4 regions of the Limosilactobacillus fermentum genome follow, and region 2 is predicted to be linked to each of the others. Evidence: predicted binding sites of a transcription regulator. Region 2 holds the regulator's gene; each other region holds the start of a gene.

Region 1 (5,634 bases), 640 kb from region 2:
GGCGCCCCCAGGTATTGCGTTGGTTGTGGGGTGGGAAGAGCTTGCTCTCCGGGTGGTAGGGGTCGTGTGGCTGGTGGACGTCGGTCGGCAAGATGACCCACTGACCGGCTTTGAGGGCCCGGTCAGCCAGGCTAACGATGGTGGTAGCGATTTGCTGGGCCGGTTGGCCACAGGTCAGGGCGCCACGCTCGTCAACGAAGTCGTTAGTGTAATCGATAATCAAAAGGGCAGTTGGTGACTGCATGCTGAAAACCTCCTTGGTGAGGGTGTTGCGTGATTAAAGTAAAAAATACCTAAACATGAGTAAAAATAAAAGTAGGAATGACTTTTATTCCTTGCAGTCAATCCTACTCCTTTGCTGGGGACTTGGCTAGCCCCGGAGCCGATATATTTTGGGCGGACGGCCGCTTTGCTTGGGGGTGGCGGTGCCGCACTCTTCAAACAGGTGGGCGTGGGTCTTGCGGAAGTTGGAATTATCAATCGCCGCCGGGGTGGTTTTCAAAAAGGTGGCGTAAACGTTGCGGGCCTCCTTTAAGGTGAACTGCTGACCCAGGATCCTCAAGACGGTCGGTTGGTAATCGAGCTTATTTTGGATCCGGGTCAGGGCGGTGGCGATGATTTGATCGTGGTCAAAGGCCAGTGCCGGACGATTTAAAATAAAGGTGCGGCGCCCATTTTGCAAGGTGTCTTGCTCGGCGGTCCGCTGGAGGGTAAACCAAGCGACCTCGCTGGCCCCGTAGCCCGGGGTCAAAGCGGGCATCGAGGGTAAAAAGGTCATGTAAGCCAGGGCCAGGGCCCGCTCGCCGGGGACGCGGTCGGGGGCGGTGAAGGTGGCCAACTGTTCGGTGGCCGCCAGGCTCAGCTCCAGGCCAATCTTATCCTTGATCAGGCGGATTGCGGCGTCATCAGCGCTTTCGTGGCGCCGTAATAAGGTTTCAGGCAGGGCCCAGGAGTCGGCAAACGGTTCTTGGTCGCGGCGGACCAAGAGGAGCTGGACCGTCTGGCTGGTGGCGTCAAAGGACCAGATCAGGTTGGTGACCGTGATTAGCGGCCGGGTGAGGAGTTGTTCGTCGCTCACGAAATCATTCCCTTCGGAGAGTGGGAAATAACCTCCTTGGCAGGTCGTATGACTAAGCTGAGCCGAACGGTTGATGCGGGACGCATCGTTCTTCGGCCTGCTTAAGCACTAGACCTGCGGTTATTTTCCACGTTTTTTGTCTTACATTCGAAAAATGAAATAAGAAGCTGGGGCAAACAGATTTTTCCCTGCTTCATTTTAGCATAAAAAAAGGCCCCACTTTTGGAGGCAAAGCGGGACCCAATTGGTGCGTTATTCTTCCGTCTTAGCGTCGGTGGCGGCGTCCATTGGTGCGGCGATCGCCTTTGGCGTGGCGGCCACGGTGATCTTGCCGGCTTCATCGACTTGGGCCACCAGGTTGGTAGCGTCCGGGTGGTCGAGGACGTAATCGGCGATTTGGTCTTCGATGTGTTCTTGGATGACCCGCCGCAGTGGCCGGGCCCCCATCTTCGGGTCAAAACCGAGGTCAACTAAGCGTTCCTTAACGGCGTCTGGCACTTCGATGTAGAGCTTGCGGTCGGCTAACATGTTGTTAACGTCGTCGATCATCAGGCCGACAATCTTCATTAAGTCGTCCTTGGTCAGGGCGTTGAATTCCACGATGTCATCGAACCGGTTCAAGAATTCCGGCTTGAAGTAGTTGGTCAGCTTGGAGATGACCGACTTGGTTTGGCCGGCCGCCTCGGCGCCAAAGCCGACGGAGGCGACCATGTCACCAGTCCCGGCGTTCGAGGTCATGATGATGATCGTGTCCTTAAAGGAAACCGTCCGCCCTTGCGAATCGGTCAAGCGGCCGTCGTCGAGGATCTGTAAGAACATGTGCATGACGTCTGGGTGGGCCTTTTCCACCTCATCCAAAAGGATCAGGCTGTACGGGTGGCGGCGAACTTGTTCGGTCAACTGGCCGGCCTCTTCGTAACCGACGTAACCCGGGGCGGCCCCAATCAACTTGGAAGTTGAGGTCTTATCCATGTATTCGGACATGTCAAAGCGGATCATGGCGTCCTTGGAACCAAAGAGCAGCTTAGACAGTTGCTTAGCGGTTTCGGTCTTCCCAACCCCGGTTGGCCCGACGAAGAGGAAGGAGCCGATTGGCCGGCCGGACTTGTTTAAACCAATCCGGTTCCGGCGAATGGCGCGGGCGATCTTGTCAACGGCTTCGTTTTGGCCGATGACGTGGTCTTCGAGCTGCTTATCGAGGTTCTTGAGTTGGTTTTGCTCTTGCTTTTGCAGGTCGCTGACCGGGATGTTGGTCATCTCTTCGACGATCTTTTGCATGTCGGCGGCCGTGACCGTGGCGGCTTGGTCGGTGTGGTTTTCCTCGGCGTCCTTCTTGGCCTTGGTCAACCTATAAACCTGGTCGCGGTAGAAGGCGGCCTTTTCGTAGTCTTGTGATTCAACGGCCTGTTGCTTGTGGGCTTCGGCGGTGTGAATCTCATTTTCGATAGTGTGCGGGTCGGCGGTCTTTAAGGTTAGGTTCTTGCGTGAACCGGCTTCGTCCAAGAGGTCGATCGCCTTGTCCGGCAAGAAGCGGTCCTGGATGTAGCGATCGGATAGCTTAGCAGCCGCCTCGATGGCGTCGTTAGTGTAGGTAACGTGGTGGTAATCCTGGTAGCGGCCCTTGATCCCGTTTAGGATCTGGATCGTTTCGTCGACGGACGGTTGTTCAACTTCGACCGGTTGGAACCGCCGGGCCAAAGCGGCGTCCTTTTCGATCTTGCGGTATTCGTTGAGGGTGGTGGCCCCGATCAGTTGGAACTCACCCCGGGCCAGGGCCGGCTTCAAGACGTTACCGGCGTCCATGCCGCCCTCGGCGTTGCCGGCACCCATAATTTCGTGGATTTCGTCGATGAAGAGGATCACGTTTTCGTCCTTAGAAACCTCTTGGATCAACTGTTGCATCCGCTGTTCAAACTGACCGCGGATTCCGGTTCCTTGGACCAGGGAGACGACGTCTAAGCGAATAACTTCCTTATTAGCTAGCTTTTCTGGTACCTGACCGGAAACGATGGCTTGGGCCAGCCCTTCGACAACGGCGGTCTTACCAACCCCGGCTTCCCCGATCAGGACCGGGTTGTTCTTGGTCCGCCGGTTTAAGATTTCGACGACCCGGGCGATTTCCTTATCGCGGCCGATTACCGGGTCGATCTTGCCTTGGCGGGCCAGCTCGGTCATGTTAATCCCGAACTGGGCTAACAGTCCCTTGCCGTTGCCGCGGCCGCCGCCTTGGCGTTGGTTTTGATTTAGGTTGGCTTGTTGGCCTTCGTTGTTGTTATTGGCTTGTTGGTTTTGCATGTTGTTCATGGCGTTCATGAAGTCTTCCAGACTCCCAAAGCCGAATCCATTATTCATATCACTGCCCCCGTTCAACAGGTTCATTTGCATGTTTTGCATTTTTTGGTAGCAATCCTGACATAAGTCGATTTGCATTTTTTGCCCGTTCATCATCATTTGGAGATGAATCGTGGCTTGGTTTTGTTGACAAACTTGACAGAGCATCAATTAATCCCCCTTCGTTTGGGTCAACCTTTGACTTTTCTTGACCATTGCCTATATTATACTTACTTTTCGTGGGACCGCAAGTCATTTCAACCGTAATTGAAAGGGTGCACCCCTTCAAATAAAAAAATTGAACATGTAAGGGCTCCCGTTACCGAAAATTTTAGCACTGATTGGCAACTAATGCTAAAATGAGTGCTAGCCACAGTATAAGAGGGGGCATCAACTTGGCAACTAAGGAAGACTTTGTACGTCAATTAGCCGATTTGCGTGACGGAAAAATTGAAGAACTACTCGTCGAACCAGATAACTTTATGGCCTTTCAGCAGGCTTACCGGGAGAGTTCCTTTCGCAGCCAGATTGAAGGGCAAGCCGGACGGGGCGGTCAAATTCACTACCGCTTCAAAACTGACTAAAAGTTCTGGTGGTTCGCCTTGTATTTACCGCTTACAATCGCTATAATTAAGTAAATAGTGAGTGTTGGCCAAATGAGATGGTGTCTTATGTTTGCCAACGCTAAATCAACACTAAGGAGATTGATTATAATGGAAAAACGCGACTTTACGATTACTGCCGAAGCTGGGCTTCACGCCCGTCCTGCAACGATCCTCGTTCAAACGGCATCCAAGTTCACTTCAGACATTTCCCTTGCTTACAACGGCAAGAGCGTTAACCTGAAGTCCATCATGGGGGTTATGTCCCTCGGGGTTGGCCAAAACGCCGACGTTACCATCACTGCCGAAGGTGACGACGAAGCGAAGGCCATCGAAGCCATTGCCGAAACCATGACTAAGGAAGGCCTGACTGACTAAAATGGTCACCGTACTCGACGGCGTGGCCGCCGGCGGTGGGATTGCCATCGCCCCGGTCTACCGGTTGGGTGAATCGCGGTTTACGGTTAAAGCTAAATACACCGATAATGTGAATCATGAGGTCAGCCGGCTTCATGATTCTTTTTCGTTAGCAAGACGTGAATTGACGGACCTTCGTCGGCAGGCTCACCAAAAGATGGGGGAGAAGGCCGCCACCGTGATTGACGCCCAATTAGCAATTGCTAAGGACCAAAGTTTTGAAGGGGAGATCACCGACGCCATCCAACGCTACTCGACGACGGCGGCCTGGACGGCGACCCAGCGGATTGACCACTACCTAAACGTCTTCAAGCGCCAATCCGGCGGGGCGGATTACTACCACGCACGGGGGCTGGCGCTGCAGGACTTCAAAAAGCGCCTCTTGGCCCACCTATTAGATGAAGAATTGCCGGACCTGGCTAAGTTGGATCACCGGGCGATCATCGTCGCCCACCAACTGACGCCGACCGACATCATTCGCTTGAACCCACACCTAGTCGCCGGGATTGTGACCGACCTGGGTGGCCGGACCGCCCACTTCTTGGTGATGAGCAAGGAGATGCGCTTTCCCACCGTGGTCGACACCAAGACGGTGACCGAACACGCCGATGACGACATGGTTGCCATCATCGACGGTACCCACGGGCGGGTGATCTTGCAACCGACCCCTCAGCAAATCGATCAGTACCAACGGCTGGCTAGCCGGGAGAGTGCCCGCCTGCGCGAACTGGGCGTCTTAAAGCACCAAGACACCGTTAGCGCCGATGGTCACCACTTTGAAGTGGCCGCCAACGTCGCTTTGCCACGCGAAAGCGACGAACTGGCCACCAGCGGGGCCGAGGGGGTCGGTCTCTTTCGTAGTGAATTTCTTTTCTTACACCAAGACACCCTACCGGACGAAGAAACCCAGTTTCAGGCCTACCGGAAGCTGCTCTTGGCTGCCAACAACCACCGGGTGGTGGTGCGCACGCTCGACATCGGCGGCGATAAGCAACTCGCCCAGGTGCCCCTGGAACGGGAGAACAACCCCTTCTTGGGCCTGCGCGGCCTGCGGGTTAGCCTGGCCTACCCGGGGCTATTTCGGACCCAGTTGCGGGCGCTCTTGCGGGCCTCGGCGTACGGCCAGCTAGCGATCATGTTCCCGATGGTGGCGACCGTTGACGAGTTCCAGCAGGCCCAGCGGATGGTCGATCAGGAGAAAAACCG
Region 2 (5,634 bases):
TGCCCATGCCTATTCACCACATGAACGAGGCAGTAATGAAAATCGCAACCGAGTACTACGCCGCTTCATTCCCAAAGGTCAACCGATTGATGAGATTACCGATGATGAATTGATTCAAATTAACTGGTATTTGAATTGCCGACCACTCAAATGTTTAAATTGGCGAACACAGATTGAGATCTTTTTGCGTAATCTGCGTTACTAAATTTGTTCAAGTTATTTCTTGCAATCTACCAAAAGGTAATTATTTTTAACAAAGTGGTCCCATGTTGCCCCCACTAAAAAGCCCCTCACCACGCACTCGGCGCGGGGAGGGGCGGTGATAATTGATTTAATTAGTGGCGGCTAGCGCGGTGGTTGCTGGTCCCGTTTATCTTGTGGACCCGGCGCTTGTATTTAGGTTGGTTGCCATCTTCTAGTTTAAAGTGGCGCATCTTGCCCAAGAAGGGGCGCCCACTGAGCCGGATCCGGGTCCACGCTTGCATTAGCTCGATCATGCCGGTCAGCTGTTCGACGCGCTTGGGACCCTCGGTGGTAGCGGCGGCCATGATATCGTCGTTTAAACGGGCAACCAGGTTATTATGGTAGTTCAATAGCTCGCTAGTTAGCGGGGCGTTGCGGTATGAATTAAAAAGCTTTTGGATCAGCTCCATGGCTTCCTTGGCGCTTTGGGGCTGGATATAACGGTGATCTGCTGGCATGATGTTCCTCGGTGATAAATTGCGAAAAGATCTTTGACTTTTGTTGACTTTTAACGGGACGGTTGGTATATTATACATTGTATTTAGCACTTAGATGGCCAGAGTGCTAAAAGGAAGTGATCAAGATGCTAACCAAACGTCAAGAAGAAGTCCTGCAAGCGATTGTACGCCAATACACCACGACCGGTCAACCGGTCGGCTCCAAGGCACTTGTCGATCACCTGGCCAAAAAGGTCTCTTCGGCCACCATTCGAAACGAAATGGCGGTGTTAGAGCACGAAGGGCTGGTGACAAAGGAGCACTCCAGTTCCGGGCGGGTACCGTCCAAGCTGGGGTACCGTTATTACGTCGACCACTTACTGGATCCGTTGTCGGTAACTGAAAATGACCTGATTGTAATTCAAAACTCGTTGGGTACCGAGTACCAAAAGATTGATGAGATCGTTTCGCACTCGGCCGACCTCTTGTCGAACCTGACGAGTTACACCGCCTTTACCTTAAAGCCGGAGCAAAAGGACGCCCGCCTAAGTGGTTTTCGCCTGGTTCCGCTGGGCAACCACAGGGTGATTGCCATCTTGGTAACGGACACCGGGGACGTGGAGAGTCAATCCTTCACCCTGCCCCGGGGGATCGACACCGAGGCCATGGAAGCAGTCATCCGATTGATCAACGACCAGCTAACCGGGCTAACCTTACCGGAGGTGGTTAAGCGCCTCGTCACGGACATCCCGTTGCAGGTGACCCGCCACCTCCACCAACCCGAGGGCTTCTTGAACATCTTTGATTCGGTGGCTTCCCGGGCCGCTCACGAGCGCTTCTTTGTGGGGGGACGGTTGAATTTGCTAGGCTTTGCCAACCAGCAAAACCCGGCGGCGGTCCAAGAATTGTACGCGCTCTTGGACCACGGCAACAATTTGCAGGCCATTTTGGATCCGGATGACGAACACGATATCTCGGTTCGGATTGGAAATGAGATTGCCGACAACCAGGTCTTAGATGACTACAGTTTGATCACAGCAAAGTATCAAGTTGACCAGTATGGGGAAGGTATCATCGCCGTCTTAGGCCCGACCCGGATGCCCTACGCTAGGACCATTGGGTTGGTGGAGGCCTTCCGCCGCGAGCTGGCCAAGCGCTTACTTGACCACTACCGCCGCTATTACGACTCCTAGGAGGGATTAAATGGCAAAAGATGAGGAAAAGAACACCCAAGCTTCCGCAGCCCCAAACGAGGGGGAAGTAAAGGCTAAGCAGGAACGGACGTCGGACAAGGAACCGGCGGCTAAGGCCGGGGAGACCGAAAAAGTTGCCGATTTGCAAAAGCAAGTTGAAGAATTAACCAAGCAACTGGATGACCAAAAGGACCAGAACCTGCGGGCCCAAGCCGAAATGCAAAACATGACCAAGCGCTTTAAAAAGGAACAGGCGCAACTGCTCAAGTACGATGGTCAGGACCTGGCCAAGGGCATTTTGCCGGTTTTGGACAACTTAAAGCGGGCCCTGGAAATTGAAGTTGAAGACGAAAACGGTCAACAACTCAAGAAGGGGATCCAAATGGTACACGACCACCTGGAAAAGGCCTTAGCCGACCACGACATCAAAGAAGTTGAGGCGTTAAACCAACCCTTTGATCCGACCACGCAACAAGCGGTGCAAACCGTCGCTGCTAGTGGTGATCAAAAGCCGGACACCGTTGTGCAGGTGCTCCAGGCCGGTTACGTCTTGCATGACCGGGTCCTGCGCCCAGCCATGGTGATCGTGGCCCAGTAACAAACTGAAAATTAATAATTAAAAGAGGGATTTAAGTATGGCAAGTAACAAGATTATTGGTATCGATCTCGGTACTACTAACTCCGCCGTTGCCGTGATGGAAGGTAACGAACCAAAGATTATCACCAACCCAGAAGGGGGCCGGACCACGCCGTCCGTTGTTTCCTTTAAGAACGGTGAAGTTCAAGTTGGGGAAGTGGCCAAGCGCCAAGCAATCACCAACCCGAACACGGTCAAGTCGATCAAGAGCCACATGGGTGAAGCCGGCTACACCGTTGACATCGAAGGCAAGAAGTACACGCCGCAAGAAATTTCGGCCATGATTTTACAATACATCAAGAAGTACGCCGAAGACTACATCGGTGACACGGTGACCGAAGCCGTGATCACGGTGCCGGCTTACTTCAACGACGCCCAACGTCAAGCTACCAAGGACGCTGGGAAGATCGCCGGTTTAGACGTTAAGCGGATCATCAACGAACCAACCGCTTCTTCGTTGGCTTACGGGCTGGACAAGAAGGACAGGGACGAAAAGATCCTGGTTTACGACCTTGGTGGTGGGACCTTCGACGTTTCGATCCTCGAACTCGGGGATGGGGTCTTCCAAGTGCTCTCTACTAACGGGGACACCCACCTCGGGGGGGACGACTTCGACCAAAAGATCATGGACTGGCTGATTGACGGTTTCAAGCAAGAAAGCGGCATCGACCTGTCCCAAGACAAGATGGCCCTTCAACGGCTCAAGGACGCCGCTGAAAAGGCCAAGAAGGACGTTTCCGGGGTTCAAGAAGCCCAAATCTCCCTGCCGTTCATCACGTCCGGCGACAACGGTCCGCTCCACTTGGAAAAGACCTTAACCCGGGCCCAATTCAACCAATTGACTAACGACCTGGTTGAACGGACTAAGCAACCGGTTCTAAACGCCTTAAAGGACGCCGAACTCAGCTTCTCAGACATTGACGAAGTGATCTTAAACGGTGGTTCCACCCGGATCCCGGCCGTTCAAGAAATGGTGAAGTCCTTGACCGGTAAGGAACCAAACCACTCAATCAACCCGGACGAAGCCGTTGCCCTCGGGGCCGCCATCCAAGGTGGGGTCTTAACCGGTGACGTTAAGGACGTCGTTCTCCTCGACGTGACGCCGCTGTCCCTCGGGATTGAAACGATGGGGGGCGTCTTCACTAAGCTGATCGACCGCAACACCACCATACCAACTTCCAAGAGCCAAGTCTTCTCCACGGCCGCGGACAACCAACCAGCCGTTGACATTCACGTCCTCCAGGGTGAACGCCCAATGGCCGCCGACAACAAGACGCTCGGGAACTTCCAACTGACGGACATTCCGCCTGCACCACGTGGTGTTCCGCAAATCAAGGTAACCTTTGACATCGACAAGAACGGGATCGTCAACGTTTCTGCCGAAGACCAAGGGACCCACAAGAAGCAAAACATCACCATCAAGTCCAACTCTGGTTTGACCGACGAAGAAATCGAACGGATGAAAAAGGACGCCGAAGCCAACGCCGAAGCCGACAAGAAGAAGAAGGAAGAAGCCGACGTACGTAACGAAACCGACCAACTCCTCTTCCAAACCGACAAGACCTTAGAAGAACTCAAGGGGAAGGTTTCCGACGACGAAATCAAGAAGGCCCAAGACGCCAAGGACGCCCTGCAAAAGGCGAAGGACGACAACAACTTAGAGGACATGAAGGCCAAAAAGGATGACTTAAACAAGATCGTTCAGGACCTGACCGTTAAGTTGTACCAACAAGCCCAACAAGAAAACCAAGCTAACGGTGGCCAACCAACTGGCGACCAAGGTGACGGCAAGAAGGACGACGACAACACCGTTGACGGGGACTTTGAAGAAGTTAACCCCGACGACAAGAAGTAATTAGGTCCTATAATTGAGCAAGAAGCCAAAGGCCAGGAAACCGGACTTTGGCTTTTGCTTGCTATGGTGAACTGTGCGATAATAACCTACAAAATTTAGTGAGAGGTATTCATGGCAGAAGAAGATTTATACGACGTTCTCGGTGTCAAAAAGGACGCCTCGGAGGCCGAAATTAAGCGGGCCTACCGGAAGTTGGCGGCCAAGTACCACCCGGACGTAAACCACGAGCCGGGCGCCGAAAAAAAGTTTAAAAAGATAAACGAGGCCTACGAAACCTTGAGTGACGACCAAAAGCGGGCCCAATACGACCAGTTTGGCACGACCGGCTCCCAAGCGGGCGGTTTTGGCGGTCAAGGTGGCTTCGGTGGCTTTGGCCAGGGCGGCTTCAGCCAGGGTGGTTTTGGCGACTTCTCCGATATCTTTGGTGACATCTTTGGTGGGGGCCGGGCCCGGCGTGATCCGTCCGCACCACAACAAGGGCGCGACCTCCAGTACACGATGACCCTGGACTTCATGGATGCCGTCTTTGGTAAGGAGACTTCGATCAAGTACAACCGGTCCGCCGAGTGCCACACCTGTCACGGGTCGGGGGCTAAGCCGGGCAAGTCCGCCCACACCTGTTCCACTTGTCACGGCCAAGGGTACGTCCTTCGGCAACGGCAAACGATGATGGGGATGATGCAGTCCCAAGAAGTCTGCCCAACCTGTGGCGGTAAGGGCCAAGTGATCGACCCGGCCGACCAGTGTGACACCTGTCACGGTGCCGGGGTAACCGAGGAACGGCACGAACTCAAGGTGAAGGTGCCGCAAGGAATTGACGATGGTCAGCAGATGCGTCTGCAGGGCCAAGGGGAAGCCGGCAAGAACGGCGGCCCATACGGTGACTTGTACATCGTCTTCCGGGTCACGCCGAGCCGCGACTTCAAGCGGGATGGCAACACGATCTACGTCGACCAAGACATCTCGATTTCCCAGGCGACCCTGGGGGACCACGTTCAAGCCAAGACCGTTCACGGCGACGTTGACTTGAAGATCCCGGCCGGGACCCAGTCGGAAACCAAGTTCCGCCTGCGTGGCAAGGGGGTTCCGCGGGTCAACGGTAACGGGAACGGCGATGAATACGTCACCGTTCACGTTAAAACGCCAAAGACCTTGAACAAGCGCCAACGCGAGGCGATGCTGGCCTTTGCGGCGGCCTCTGGTGAAGACGTGAAGGGCGTCAAAGCGGGATTTTTTGATAAGCTTAAGGATGCCTTCGAAGATAATAAA
Region 3 (5,634 bases), 380 kb from region 2:
TTTCTACGCAAAAAAGGTGGGTGCCCGAAGCCACAGCTCCGGTCACTCACCTCCCAAAAATTAATTTTCAAATTACATCATGCCGCCCATACCACCGGCTACTGGTGCTTGTGGTGCAGCGTCAGCGGGTTGTGGCTTGTCGGCAACAACGGCTTCCGTCGTCAAGAGGAGGGCGGAAACGGAAGCTGCGTTTTGCAGGGCCGAGCGGGTGACCTTCGTTGGGTCAACAATTCCGGCAGCGACCATGTCTTCAAACTTGTCATCAGCGGCGTTGTAACCAACTCCCGGCTTTTCTTGCTTCAGCTGGTTAACGATCACGGAACCTTCCAAACCGGCGTTTTCGGCGATTTGACGAACTGGGGCTTCCAGAGCCGCCTTCACAATCTTAATCCCGGTTGCTTCGTCGCCAGTTGCGGATGCTTCCACTTCGTCCAAGGCAGGGATAACGTTAACCAGTGCCGTTCCACCACCAGGAACAAAGCCTTCTTGCACGGCGGCCCGGGTGGCGTTTAAGGCATCTTCGATCCGGTACTTCTTTTCCTTGAGTTCGGTTTCGGTAGCGGCCCCAACCTTAACAACGGCCACCCCACCGGCTAACTTAGCGAGCCGTTCTTGGAGCTTTTCCTTGTCAAAGTCAGAGGTCGTTTCGGCAATCGCCTTCTTGATTTGGTCAACCCGTTCTGCAATGGCTTCCTTGTTGCCACTGCCATCAACGATCGTGGTAGCGTCCTTGGTTATCGTAACCTTGTTAGCAGAACCAAGTTGGTCAATCGTAGCGTCCTTCAATTGCATACCAAGGTCGTCGGAAATCACGGTCCCACCAGTCAGAACGGCGATGTCTTCCAATTGAGCCTTGCGACGGTCACCAAAGCCTGGGGCCTTAACGGCAACTACGTTGAAGGTTCCCCGAATCTTGTTCAACACAAGGGTTGGCAGTGCTTCACCAGTGATGTCATCAGCAATGATTAACAGGGCGCGCCCTTCTTGAACAACAGATTGGAGTAGTGGCAAGATGTCTTGAATGTTAGAGATCTTCTTGTCCGTAATCAAAACGTACGGGTTGTCCAGGTTGGCTTCCATCTTGTCGTTGTCGGTTACCATGTATTGGGACATGTAACCACGGTCAAAGCTCATCCCTTCAACCACGTCAACGCTAGTATCAACCCCACGGGAATCTTCAATCGTGATGACCCCGTCGTTACCAACCTTTTCCATGGCGTCGGCGATCAACTTACCAACTTCCTTGTTAGCAGCGGAAATGGAGGCGATTTGAGCGATGTCGTCCTTGGTCTTAACGTCGTGGCTCATCTTTTTCAGGCCTTCAACGGCTGCGGCCGTCGCCTTTTCAATCCCGCGCCGAATGCCCACTGGGTTAGCGCCGGCGGTCACGTTCTTCATTCCTTCGGTCACAATTGCTTGGGTTAAAACAGTGGCCGTCGTGGTCCCGTCCCCGGCAATGTCGTTAGTCTTAGAAGCAACTTCGGAAACCAGCTTAGCCCCCATGTTTTCGAAGTGGTCTTCTAATTCAATGCTCTTAGCGATCGTTACCCCGTCGTTAGTGATCGTCGGGGAGCCGTAACTTTGTTCCAACACCACGTTACGTCCCTTTGGCCCAATCGTCGTCTTGACGGTGTCTGCTAACTTATCAACCCCACGCAGCATTGCGCTCCGTGCGTCTTCTGAGAACTTTAATTCCTTTGCCATCTTTATCTCACCTCATTGAATTTCTTAGTCAACAACCGCAACTAAATCCTTTTCGTGGACAACCAGGTAGGTTTCACCATCGTATTCCACTTCGTTGCCGGCGTACTTGTCAAACAAGACCTTGTCGCCTTCCTTAACGGCGACCGCCACCACTTGGCCATTATCCAGCGTGCGACCTTGTCCAACGGCCACTACCACCCCAGTGGTTGGCTTGTTCTTAGCGTTGGAGGCTAAAACAATCCCCCCAACGGTTTGTTCTTCTTCTTGCGCCTTTAAAATGACACGATCTCCTAATGGTTTTAACATGGTTATCCCTCCATTATTTCAAGTCAATGATTAGTGGTTAGCACGGGGACGAGCACTCTGCTAGCACTCAACCCCCTCAAGTGCTAATTACATATTCTAATATAACACCTTTCCCCCGGAATGCAACCAAAAACTTTGACTAATTTTGACCAAACAAAAAAGAGGCTGGGAATTCCCAGCCTCCTTGCTGTATATCCGAATGTTAGACAGAAAAAGTGGCCAATCACCGCAGGTCTAGTGCCTAAGCAGGCCGAAGAACGATGCGCTCTTACATCCGACCCGCAGCGGAAGTTATTTTCCACTCTCTTCGGATTAATCTTCGTCGTCGGTCGTAACCTTGTTGCTTTCAATGAAGTAGATCAGTGTTTGCAACTCATTGGTTAAATCGATGTTTTGAACCTGCACGTCCTTTGGCACGGACAGGCGGACTGGCGTAAAGTTCAGGATCCCGTGAACCCCGGCTTCAACCAGTTGGTCGGTGACCGCTTGCGATTCCGAACCCGGCACCGTCAAAATAACGGCGTCGATTTGTTGCTCCTTAATCTGCTTTTTCATGTCTTCGACCGGGTAAACCGGAATCCCGCTCTTGACCGTGTTCGCCAGGGATTCCTTAGGGTCAAAGGCCGCTGAAATCCGCAGGTTGGTGCTCTGGTGGAAGTTGTAGTTCATCAGGGCCGACCCTAGGGAACCGACCCCCACTAGGGCGACGCTGGTTAACTTGTCTTGCTTCAAGATCCCCTTGAAAAAGTTCAACAACTTTTCGACGTCGTAGCCGTACCCCCGCTTTCCGAGCTCACCGAAGTAGGAAAAGTCCCGCCGGATCGTGGCAGAGTCCACCTGAACTGCTTCGGAAAGTTCCGTCGACGACACCCGGTGCTTATTAGCGTTCAATAAAACGTTTAGGTACCGGTAATAAACGGGTAAGCGCTTAGCCGTGGCACGGGGAATTTTACGATTTGGCATAATAATTCCTCCATTTCTTTGATTGTGAAATATTATTCCTTACTCATTCTAACAACCTCTAGTTTGTTTGTGAACTAACATTCATTACTTTTTGGTTATTTTTTCGGTTTTAAGATAAACTATGCTACACTTTGAAGTAGCTAAAATAGGAAAAGGATCACCACTCATGTTGTTACTTCAAACTAACGATGTCCTCCGCCGGTTTGGCGCCGACGTCTTATTTCACAATATTAACCTCCAGGTCGTTGATCATGCCCGCGTCGCCCTCGTTGGCCGTAACGGAGCTGGGAAGACGACCCTCTTAAAGATGATTGCCGGGATCACCCAGCCCGACGAGGGAACCATCACCAAGGCCAAGGGACTTTCCATTGGCTACCTAGCCCAGGATCAGGGCCTTGACAGCCAGAACTCGATCTGGGCGGAATTAGACACCGTCTTTGGTCCCCTCCACAAAATGGAAGCTGAAATTCACCACTTAGAAGGGCAGTTGGCAACGGTTGATTCAACCACCGACCGCTACCAAGAAATCTTAAGGGATTACGACCGCCTGCAAGAGCAGTTCCAAGAGGCGGGGGGCTTTGAGATTGACTCCCGGATGCGCGGCGTTTTGACCGGTTTTGGCTTTGAAGAAGAAAGCTACCAACGCCCCGTCAACTCCTTATCCGGGGGACAAAAAACCAAGCTGGCTCTAGCCAAGATCCTTTTACAAGCCCCCCAGCTACTGATCTTAGACGAACCGACCAACCACTTGGACATGGGGGTGTTAACCTGGTTAGAAGACTACTTAAAGGGCTACTCGGGCGCCCTTTTAATTGTCTCCCACGACCGTTACTTCTTAGACCGGGTGGTCAACGAAGTGTACGACCTCGATAACCAAACCCTCCACCACTACACGGGAAACTACTCGGCCTTCGTTAAAAACAAGACCGCCCGCTTGGCAACGGAAATGAAGCATTACGAACAACAACAAAAAGAGATTGCCAAGCTTGAGGACTTCGTTAATAAGAACCTAGTGCGGGCCTCCACCACCAAGCGCGCCCAAGCTCGGCGCCGCCAATTAGAAAAAATGGAACGCATGGAACGCCCCCAAACCGATGACAAGTCCATCCACTTCTCCTTTAGCTCCCAAAAGGAGAGTGGCAACGAGGTCCTAGACGTCGAAGGCCTCAAAATTGGCTACCAAGACACCGTTTTAGCTGGTCCCCTCACCTTTAACGAACGCAAGGGCCAACGCATCGGGATCATTGGCCCCAACGGGATCGGTAAGTCAACCCTGTTAAAGACACTGCTAAAAAAGATGCCGGCGATCGCGGGGACGATTAAGTTCGGCGCTAACCTAGACATTGGTTACTACGACCAGGAACAACAGCAGCTTCACCCGGAAAAGACGGTCTTAGACGAGGTCTGGGACGACCACCCCGAAATTGATGAAACCCAGATCCGCAACCTTTTGGGCTCCTTTTTATTCGTTGGTGACGACGTCTACAAACACGTCAGCGACCTGTCAGGGGGACAAAAGGCCCGTTTGGAGCTGACTAAGCTCTCCTTTGAACCGATTAACTTCTTGATCCTTGACGAACCGACTAACCACTTGGACATTGACAGTCGCGAGGTCTTAGAAGGGGCGATTAACGATTTCGACGGTACCGTCCTCTTCATTTCCCACGACCGCTACTTCATCAACCAGGTAGCTACCGATGTTTTAGCAATGCAAAAAGACGGCATTACCCGCTACCAGGGGGATTACGATGATTACCTACGGGCGGTCACCGAACAAGAACAAGCCAGCGCCGACGATTCAACCACCCCGGACCAAAAAAGGGCCCCCAAGGCTGGTTCCGCTGCCCAACAGTCCTACCAACAAAGCAAAGAAGCCCAAAAGGCCCGCCGTAAGTTGCAACGGACCGTTGCTGACCTTGAAGAACAGATGAACCAGTTGGGCGAACAACAAGAGCAAGTTGAAACCCAGATGGCCGACCCGGACGTGGCGACCGACATCGGCAAACTGACCGACCTGCAAAAAGAGCTCGACGCCCTGACAAAGCAACTAGAAGACGTCGAAGAACAATGGACCGCGGCCGCCGAACGGCTAGAAGAATTTGATAACTAAATTAAAACGAGGCTAAGAGCTAACAAACTACTCTTAACCTCGTTTTTAATTTTCGGCTGTTAATTGGTTATCCTTGGTCTCGCGTCTAAGTGTGGCCTGCAAGGCAATCCTCCTTAGAAGTTGACCTTAGTAACCTCCCCGGAAGAGAAGGTTCTTAGCTGACCATTAGGCGCCCTAACCACTAGTTGGCCTTGGTCATCAATGTTTTGGGCGATTCCGCTAAAGGTCGTTTGCCCAATTTGAAGGCTTACCGACCGCCCCAAAATCAGGGAGTGTGCCCGGTACTCCGGTAAAAAGATCCCTTGGGAATAGTCGGGGAGGTCGCTTAGGACTGCTTCGATCAACTCCGCAGCTAGACGGTTACGATCAACCGTGGCCGCCGGGTCAATTCCGGTTACCTTTTCTTTTAAGTCAGCCGGAAATTCCTTAGTGGTCAAGTTAATGCCAATCCCAATTACCAAAGAGGTCTGGCTAGTGGCTTCCAGGTCGGTTTGCATTTCCGTTAAAATCCCCACTACCTTTTGGTGTCCCAAGTACAGGTCATTGACCCA
Region 4 (5,634 bases), 620 kb from region 2:
GGCAATCACGCCGAACTGGTCCGACGTTTACTCCCAAGCCGGCTACGCTACTGACTCCGACGGGATGTTGGGTGGCTGGAAGTTCTCCAACATTAAGGATGGGGTTTTCTCCACCCGGATCCACGTTAACGACGCCGACGGGAACCTGGCCCTCTTACCAAAGGAAATCGACCCGGCGGAAGCCTGCATGCTTTCCGACATGATCCCAACTGGCCTCCACGCTTCCAAAATAGCGGGCGTAACCTTTGGGGACGCCGTGGCCGTGATCGGGATCGGACCGGTTGGTTTGATGGCCCTGCGCGGGGCGGTGCTCCACGGTGCCGGCCGCGTCTTTGCGGTTGGTTCACGGGAAAAGACGGTCGAAGTGGCCAAGAAGTACGGGGCAACCGACATCGTGGATTACCACAACGGCCGGATCTCCGACCAAATCCTAGAAGCCACTAACGGCCAAGGGGTCGACAAGGTCCTGATCGCCGGTGGGAACGCCGCCGATACCTTTGAAGAAGCCGTCCGGATGCTCAAGCCGGGTGGTTCAATTGGGAACGTCAACTACCTAAATGGTCACGACGACGTGGTCTTCAACGCCGGTGACTGGGGCGTTGGGATGGGTCACAAGACCATCCACGGTGGCCTGATGCCTGGTGGCCGCTTGCGAATGGAAAAGCTAGCTCAACTAGTCGTAAACGGCCGGATCGATCCATCACTGATGATCACCCACCGCTTCGAAGGCTTCGAGAAGATTCCGGACGCCATCGAACTGATGCACCACAAGCCGGCTGACTTAATCAAGCCGGTCGTAATCTGCAACGACATCGACTAATTTCAACACCTTTATTTAGTAGAAACAGCGGTTGGGGTTTGCCCAGCCGCTGTTTTTAGTTCAGGGGGTCCTTTGTTGCAGATTACGGCAATGTAACAAAAACGGCGAAAAACCGGGGATTTTCACTTAACGAGGGGGAATTGGGAAAAATTTTGGCGCCAAACTGGGGTGAAATGTTACAAAAACCAAACGGGCGGGGGACCGAGGTGAAAAGGGTGGTCAACCTATACGCCTCCATGGCCTCGAACCCCGAACGGGCGTTGCCGTTTGAATTAAGCTTGTTACGGAAAGTTACAAAGTGGCGGCCGATTGAGAACTGCTTGTCACTGCGCGGTAACAAAAGGCGGGTATAGTAATCAGCATAGGAACGACGAACAAATACTGATACGAAAGAAAGGATTCATTTTAATGAAGCTCAATAAGAAAGCCTTGAAACTTACCGCAACTGTCGCCGGCGCCGTTGCGTTGGGAACCGTTGCAACGACGGTGTCCGCAAATGCCGATTCAATTTACACCGTTAAGAGTGGGGACACGCTTTCCGGAATTTCTTGCCAGTTCGGTCACGATTATGCCTTCGTTGACACGCTCGCCTCCAACAACAACATCGCTAACAAGAACCTGATCTACGTCGGGCAAAAGTTAGTGATCAAAGATGACGGTGAAATTACTTCGGCCACCGCCAGTCAAGTGGCCTCACTGCCGTCCGCTAGCGCTAGTTCAACTAGCCAAGCCCAAACCGACAGTGCCTCCGCCGCTAGCCAAGCAAGTTCGACTGCCTCTGACCAAGCTAGCGCAGATAGTTTAGCCGCTGCCCAAAGTGCCGCTGCCGCTAGTCAAGCCGCTGCCCAAAGTGCCGCTGCCGCTAGTCAAGCCGCTGCCCAAAGTGCCGCTGCCGCTAGCCAAGCCGCCCTGCAAAGTCAACAGGCCGCTAGCCAAAGTGCCGCCGCTACCTCAACGGCCTACACGACGATGGCAGCCACTCCTACAACCACTTCGACTTCCAGCACCAGCTCCTACACGTCTAGCCTGAGCTCATCTGAAGAAGCAGCGAAGGAATGGATCACCCAAAAGGAATCCGGTGGTTCTTACACCGCCAAAAACGGTAACTACTACGGGAAGTACCAACTTTCCATCTCCTACTTAAATGGGGACCTGTCGGCCGCTAACCAAGAAAAGGTGGCTGACCAATACGTAGCCTCCCGTTACGGCTCTTGGACCGCAGCCCAAGCCTTCTGGGAAAGCCACGGTTGGTACTAAAATAGGAGTGCGATCTAGTACCCAACAGATCAGAGAACATTGATAAAAAGACCGGGAGAGCTAATCTCCCGGTCTTTTTTCGTTTTTAAGGTTGGGGTGTCCAAAGGGGACCTTAGTCGGGTACAATAGAAGGAAAATGAAAGGGGTGCCAACGTGGTAAAAGAAATTACTTGTAACCAGACCCGGGTGGTGACGACCCACCGGGTAATGAGCGCCGATTTAAATGAACACGAGACGATGTTTGGGGGGAAGTTACTCGCCATGGTCGATGCCGAGGCCTCCCTGGCGGCGGTCCGGCTGGCCCGGGGGACGGTGGTGACCGCTAGCATGGATCACGTTCAGTTTACCCGGCCCTTTGTCCTGGGGGACGCGGCCGAACTCCAGGCCTTTGTAACCGGGATCGGTAAGCGGTCAATTGAGGTCTTTGCTAAGGTGATCGTTGAGGAAATGGCCACCGGCAAGCGCACCCTTGGCTTTTCGTGCTTTATGACCTACGTGGCCATCGATGAGGCTGCCAACTTCACCGATTACCGTTTAATTGGCGAAGATGATGAGCAAGCCTTTTTGATGGAGACCTACCAAAACCGCCGTGAGCACCGGCGGACGGAACGAGAAAACCTGGCCGCCGTCAACGCCCACGTCAACTTAGATAAATGATTTTTTGTTCATATTATCAAAAAATAAATATTTAAAAAGTGGGGGTACAAAGCACCAAAAAGCCGGTTGACGGGTGATTAGCGAGTCAGCCAAAGCCGTGATTTAGCAGTTAACAACTCGCACTGCTAAAGGGGCTTGCACCTGCAATTAAATGTGCTATGATAAAGATGTTGAAGGAAATATAAAAAGATTCGTGAAAGGAAGTCTTATCATGGCAAATGAATTACAACGTAACAACGGCCTCTTTGGTGACATGATGCAAGATTGGTTTGACAACAACTTCTTTAACAACGCCAACCTGCCGTTTAACAGTAACTACATGAAGACCGACATTGAGGAAACCGCTAAGCAATACCGGGTTAAGGTTGACATGCCAGGCTTTGACAAGAAAGACATTCACATTTCCTACAATGACGACCTCCTGACGGTCACCGGTCACCGTGACACCTTCGATGATGAGTCCGACAAGGATGGGAACATCCTCCACTCCGAACGCCGTTACGGGCAGATGAGCCGTCAGTACCGCTTGCCAGGGGTGGACTTGGAACAGGTTAACGCCAAGTACACCGATGGGGTCTTGATTTTGACCCTGCCTAAGCTGACTAAGCAGGCTAATGATGGTAAGCACATTGAAATTGACTAATTAAAGTGTGTGGTAGCACGCAGAAAAGGCTGAGAACGCTCATTGCTCTCAGCCTTTTGTTGTGGTTGCAAATGATAGGCAGAAAAAAAGTGGCCAACAACAAAAGCCCACGTGTTTAAGCAGGGGCAAAGGTGATTGGCCACTCTTTTTGCGATTAGGAGTTGAAGTGGTGGCTTGGTTGATCGGGGTCGGCTTGCTCGTCGAAGTTAGTCAAGTAGATCAATTCCACCGGGGAGTGGGTTTGGGCGTACCCCATGATCTCACGCAGGGCGCTGGTTGAGATCCGGTCATCGGAACGTACCCAGTGGACAATGATGTTGGTCAAAGTCCCGGTGTAGATTTCAAATAGGTAGTCAACCGGGATCGGTGACGGGTGAACATTAGTAGAGGGGTGCTGGCTATTGAAGTAAAACAAAAGCTTGCCCCGGTGCATGAACTCCGAGTAAGTGATCCGCTTGATCCGGGTGAGTAGGTTAATGTCGCCGTTTGGGGATAACAGGATCCGGCTGACTTCCCGGTAATCGCTGCAAACCTGGACGGTGTGGGCAAAGGATTCCTGGGAGAGGCGGAAGATTTCTTCCTTGTCTGGAAAGGAGCTGTGCTGGGTTAAGCACTTACGGTCCTCTTTTAGGGCCTCTTGTAAGTCGGTAATGATCGCCCCTTCAATTTCCATTAACAGGTCGCGTTTATCCTTGTAGTATGTGTAAAAGGTCTTACGACTGGCCTCAGCGGATTCAATGATATCTTTGGTGGTGATGTCATTGAGGGGCTTTTGCTTTAACAAGATCACTAACGAAGACGGCCGGACGACGATGGTGTACTGGGGCGCCATGCTAGACGAGCTGAACATGTACCGGGAGTGGTTAGAAGCTAGAAGCCCACGACCTGTTTGACGCTTGCAAGGCCACGGCCAACATGTTCCCGGAACTGGAAGCTTCTCGCAACCAACCGCTGTCCTTTAAGAAATTTGACGAAATTGTCGCTAAGACCGGTGACCAAATTGGCGCCCCGTTTTGTGCTGACTGCGCCTAACGGATCGGTGCTTACGAACTTTACCAACAAACCAACCAAGGCGTGGAAGCACTAATGACGGTTCTCGACCTTCCGTGGGAAGGAAACGCCCTCGACTTCATTGGCGAAGAGGTTACCTTTCCATAATTTTATTAAATCATTTATGCAACCCGAATTCAAGAAAGCGGCCAAGAGAAACCGAGAATTCTCTTGGCCGCTTTCTTGATTTTATAACCGGTCTGCTAGAAGGCTATTGCCCGCTTTGTTCTTGGAGCCATTCTAGGAAAACGCGGGCCGTTTCAGAGGGCTGGGCGGGGGCTAGGAAGCCTTGGGAACTGAGTAGGGCCGGGGAAAGGCCGAATAATTGGCAGCCGGCCGGTAATTCAGTTGGTAAAGAGGACTGGGGAGCAAGCGTGGCCCCCAGAAATTGGGCAACCTTAGTTAAGCGCAGGTCGAGGGCGTCCTCTTCTTCCACCGACGGCAGCGGGGTACCGGCCATCTTAAAATTAGCGTCCAGTTCCCGGCGGAGCGGGTGACCCTGGCTAGGCAAGAGGAGGTCTTGTTCGGCGAGTTGGTCTAGACTAACGGTGGTGGCCATGGACAGCCCCAGTTGGCTAACTAGTGGGGTGGGCAAGACGGCCAGGTAGGGTTCTTGGTCTGTAATCAGGGCGTGGGCCTGATTAGTCAAACCGGCCGCAAAGATTAGGTCGCATTCCCCAGTTGCTAGGGCCGCAGCCAGGTGGGCCGTGCGGGTGGCGAAACTAACCTTGATTTCCCGGTGCCCTTGCATAAAGCGGGTTAAGAGTTGAAAGCCCTTTGTCTTAGGGAAGTCTGGTTGGGCGAGGATAAAAAGTCGCTTGTCTGCCATGTTGGCCCCCTAGTTGATCCCCTTAGGGAAGTCACGGTCGAGCTCCTTTAAAAGGGGCACAAGCAGGGTCACGTACTCGTGGTAGGCGGCAATCGGGTTCTTGGGGTCGGCATTTTTGGCCATCAGGGCCAGGGCGATGTCGTGGGCCCGTTGTTCGTTTGATATCATTAATAATCACCTCAAGGATAGTGTACCAGATTTTAGTAGTGGTGAAGCGACCACATTTCTCCTATCGCATGGGGACCGAAATGGTGTATAATGAAGTTTCTATTAACGTACGGTGAGAAAGCGCCGAAAATTAAGCTTCCATATTCGACAGAAGAAAGGAATGAGGATTATATGGCTGATCATCATCAGCAAACCAGCGGGTCCGAAGAG

Evidence for each region. The regulator HrcA, encoded in region 2, represses chaperone genes, less so after heat shock. The targets are predictions, from matches to a motif close to TTAGCACTCNNNNNNNNNGAGTGCTAA.
Region 1: a site for HrcA is predicted at 3,741-3,767, ahead of FG166_RS07380 (ATP-dependent Clp protease ATP-binding subunit). Genes of this name have one in related genera too.
Region 3: a site for HrcA is predicted at 2,071-2,097, ahead of groES (co-chaperone GroES). Genes of this name have one in related genera too.
Region 4: a site for HrcA is predicted at 2,837-2,863, ahead of FG166_RS07210 (Hsp20/alpha crystallin family protein). Genes of this name have one in related genera too.

Annotation. Positions count from the first base shown of each region.
Region 1 is NZ_CP040910.1:1,462,058-1,467,691, reverse strand. It holds gene FG166_RS07390 (cysteine hydrolase family protein) at 1-244, opposite strand, end outside; gene FG166_RS07385 (NUDIX hydrolase) at 371-1,078, opposite strand; gene FG166_RS07380 (ATP-dependent Clp protease ATP-binding subunit) at 1,331-3,577, opposite strand; gene FG166_RS07375 (hypothetical protein) at 3,805-3,993, shown strand; gene FG166_RS07370 (phosphocarrier protein HPr) at 4,123-4,389, shown strand; gene ptsP (phosphoenolpyruvate--protein phosphotransferase) at 4,391-5,634, shown strand, end outside.
Region 2 is NZ_CP040910.1:821,189-826,822, forward strand. It holds partial or broken gene FG166_RS04080 (transposase) at 1-205, shown strand, start outside; gene FG166_RS04085 (hypothetical protein) at 336-701, opposite strand; gene hrcA (heat-inducible transcriptional repressor HrcA) at 827-1,873, shown strand; gene grpE (nucleotide exchange factor GrpE) at 1,884-2,471, shown strand; gene dnaK (molecular chaperone DnaK) at 2,509-4,365, shown strand; gene dnaJ (molecular chaperone DnaJ) at 4,477-5,634, shown strand, end outside.
Region 3 is NZ_CP040910.1:441,982-447,615, reverse strand. It holds gene groL (chaperonin GroEL) at 73-1,704, opposite strand; gene groES (co-chaperone GroES) at 1,729-2,010, opposite strand; gene FG166_RS02120 (redox-sensing transcriptional repressor Rex) at 2,323-2,973, opposite strand; gene FG166_RS02115 (ABC-F family ATP-binding cassette domain-containing protein) at 3,140-5,083, shown strand; gene FG166_RS02110 (biotin--[acetyl-CoA-carboxylase] ligase) at 5,197-5,634, opposite strand, start outside.
Region 4 is NZ_CP040910.1:1,436,665-1,442,298, reverse strand. It holds gene FG166_RS07225 (NAD(P)-dependent alcohol dehydrogenase) at 1-820, shown strand, start outside; gene apf (aggregation-promoting factor) at 1,229-2,077, shown strand; gene FG166_RS07215 (acyl-CoA thioesterase) at 2,231-2,734, shown strand; gene FG166_RS07210 (Hsp20/alpha crystallin family protein) at 2,946-3,377, shown strand; gene FG166_RS07205 (TetR/AcrR family transcriptional regulator) at 3,532-4,209, opposite strand; gene FG166_RS07195 (LysR family transcriptional regulator substrate-binding protein) at 4,639-5,256, opposite strand; gene FG166_RS07190 (hypothetical protein) at 5,266-5,424, opposite strand; gene FG166_RS07185 (amino acid permease) at 5,596-5,634, shown strand, end outside.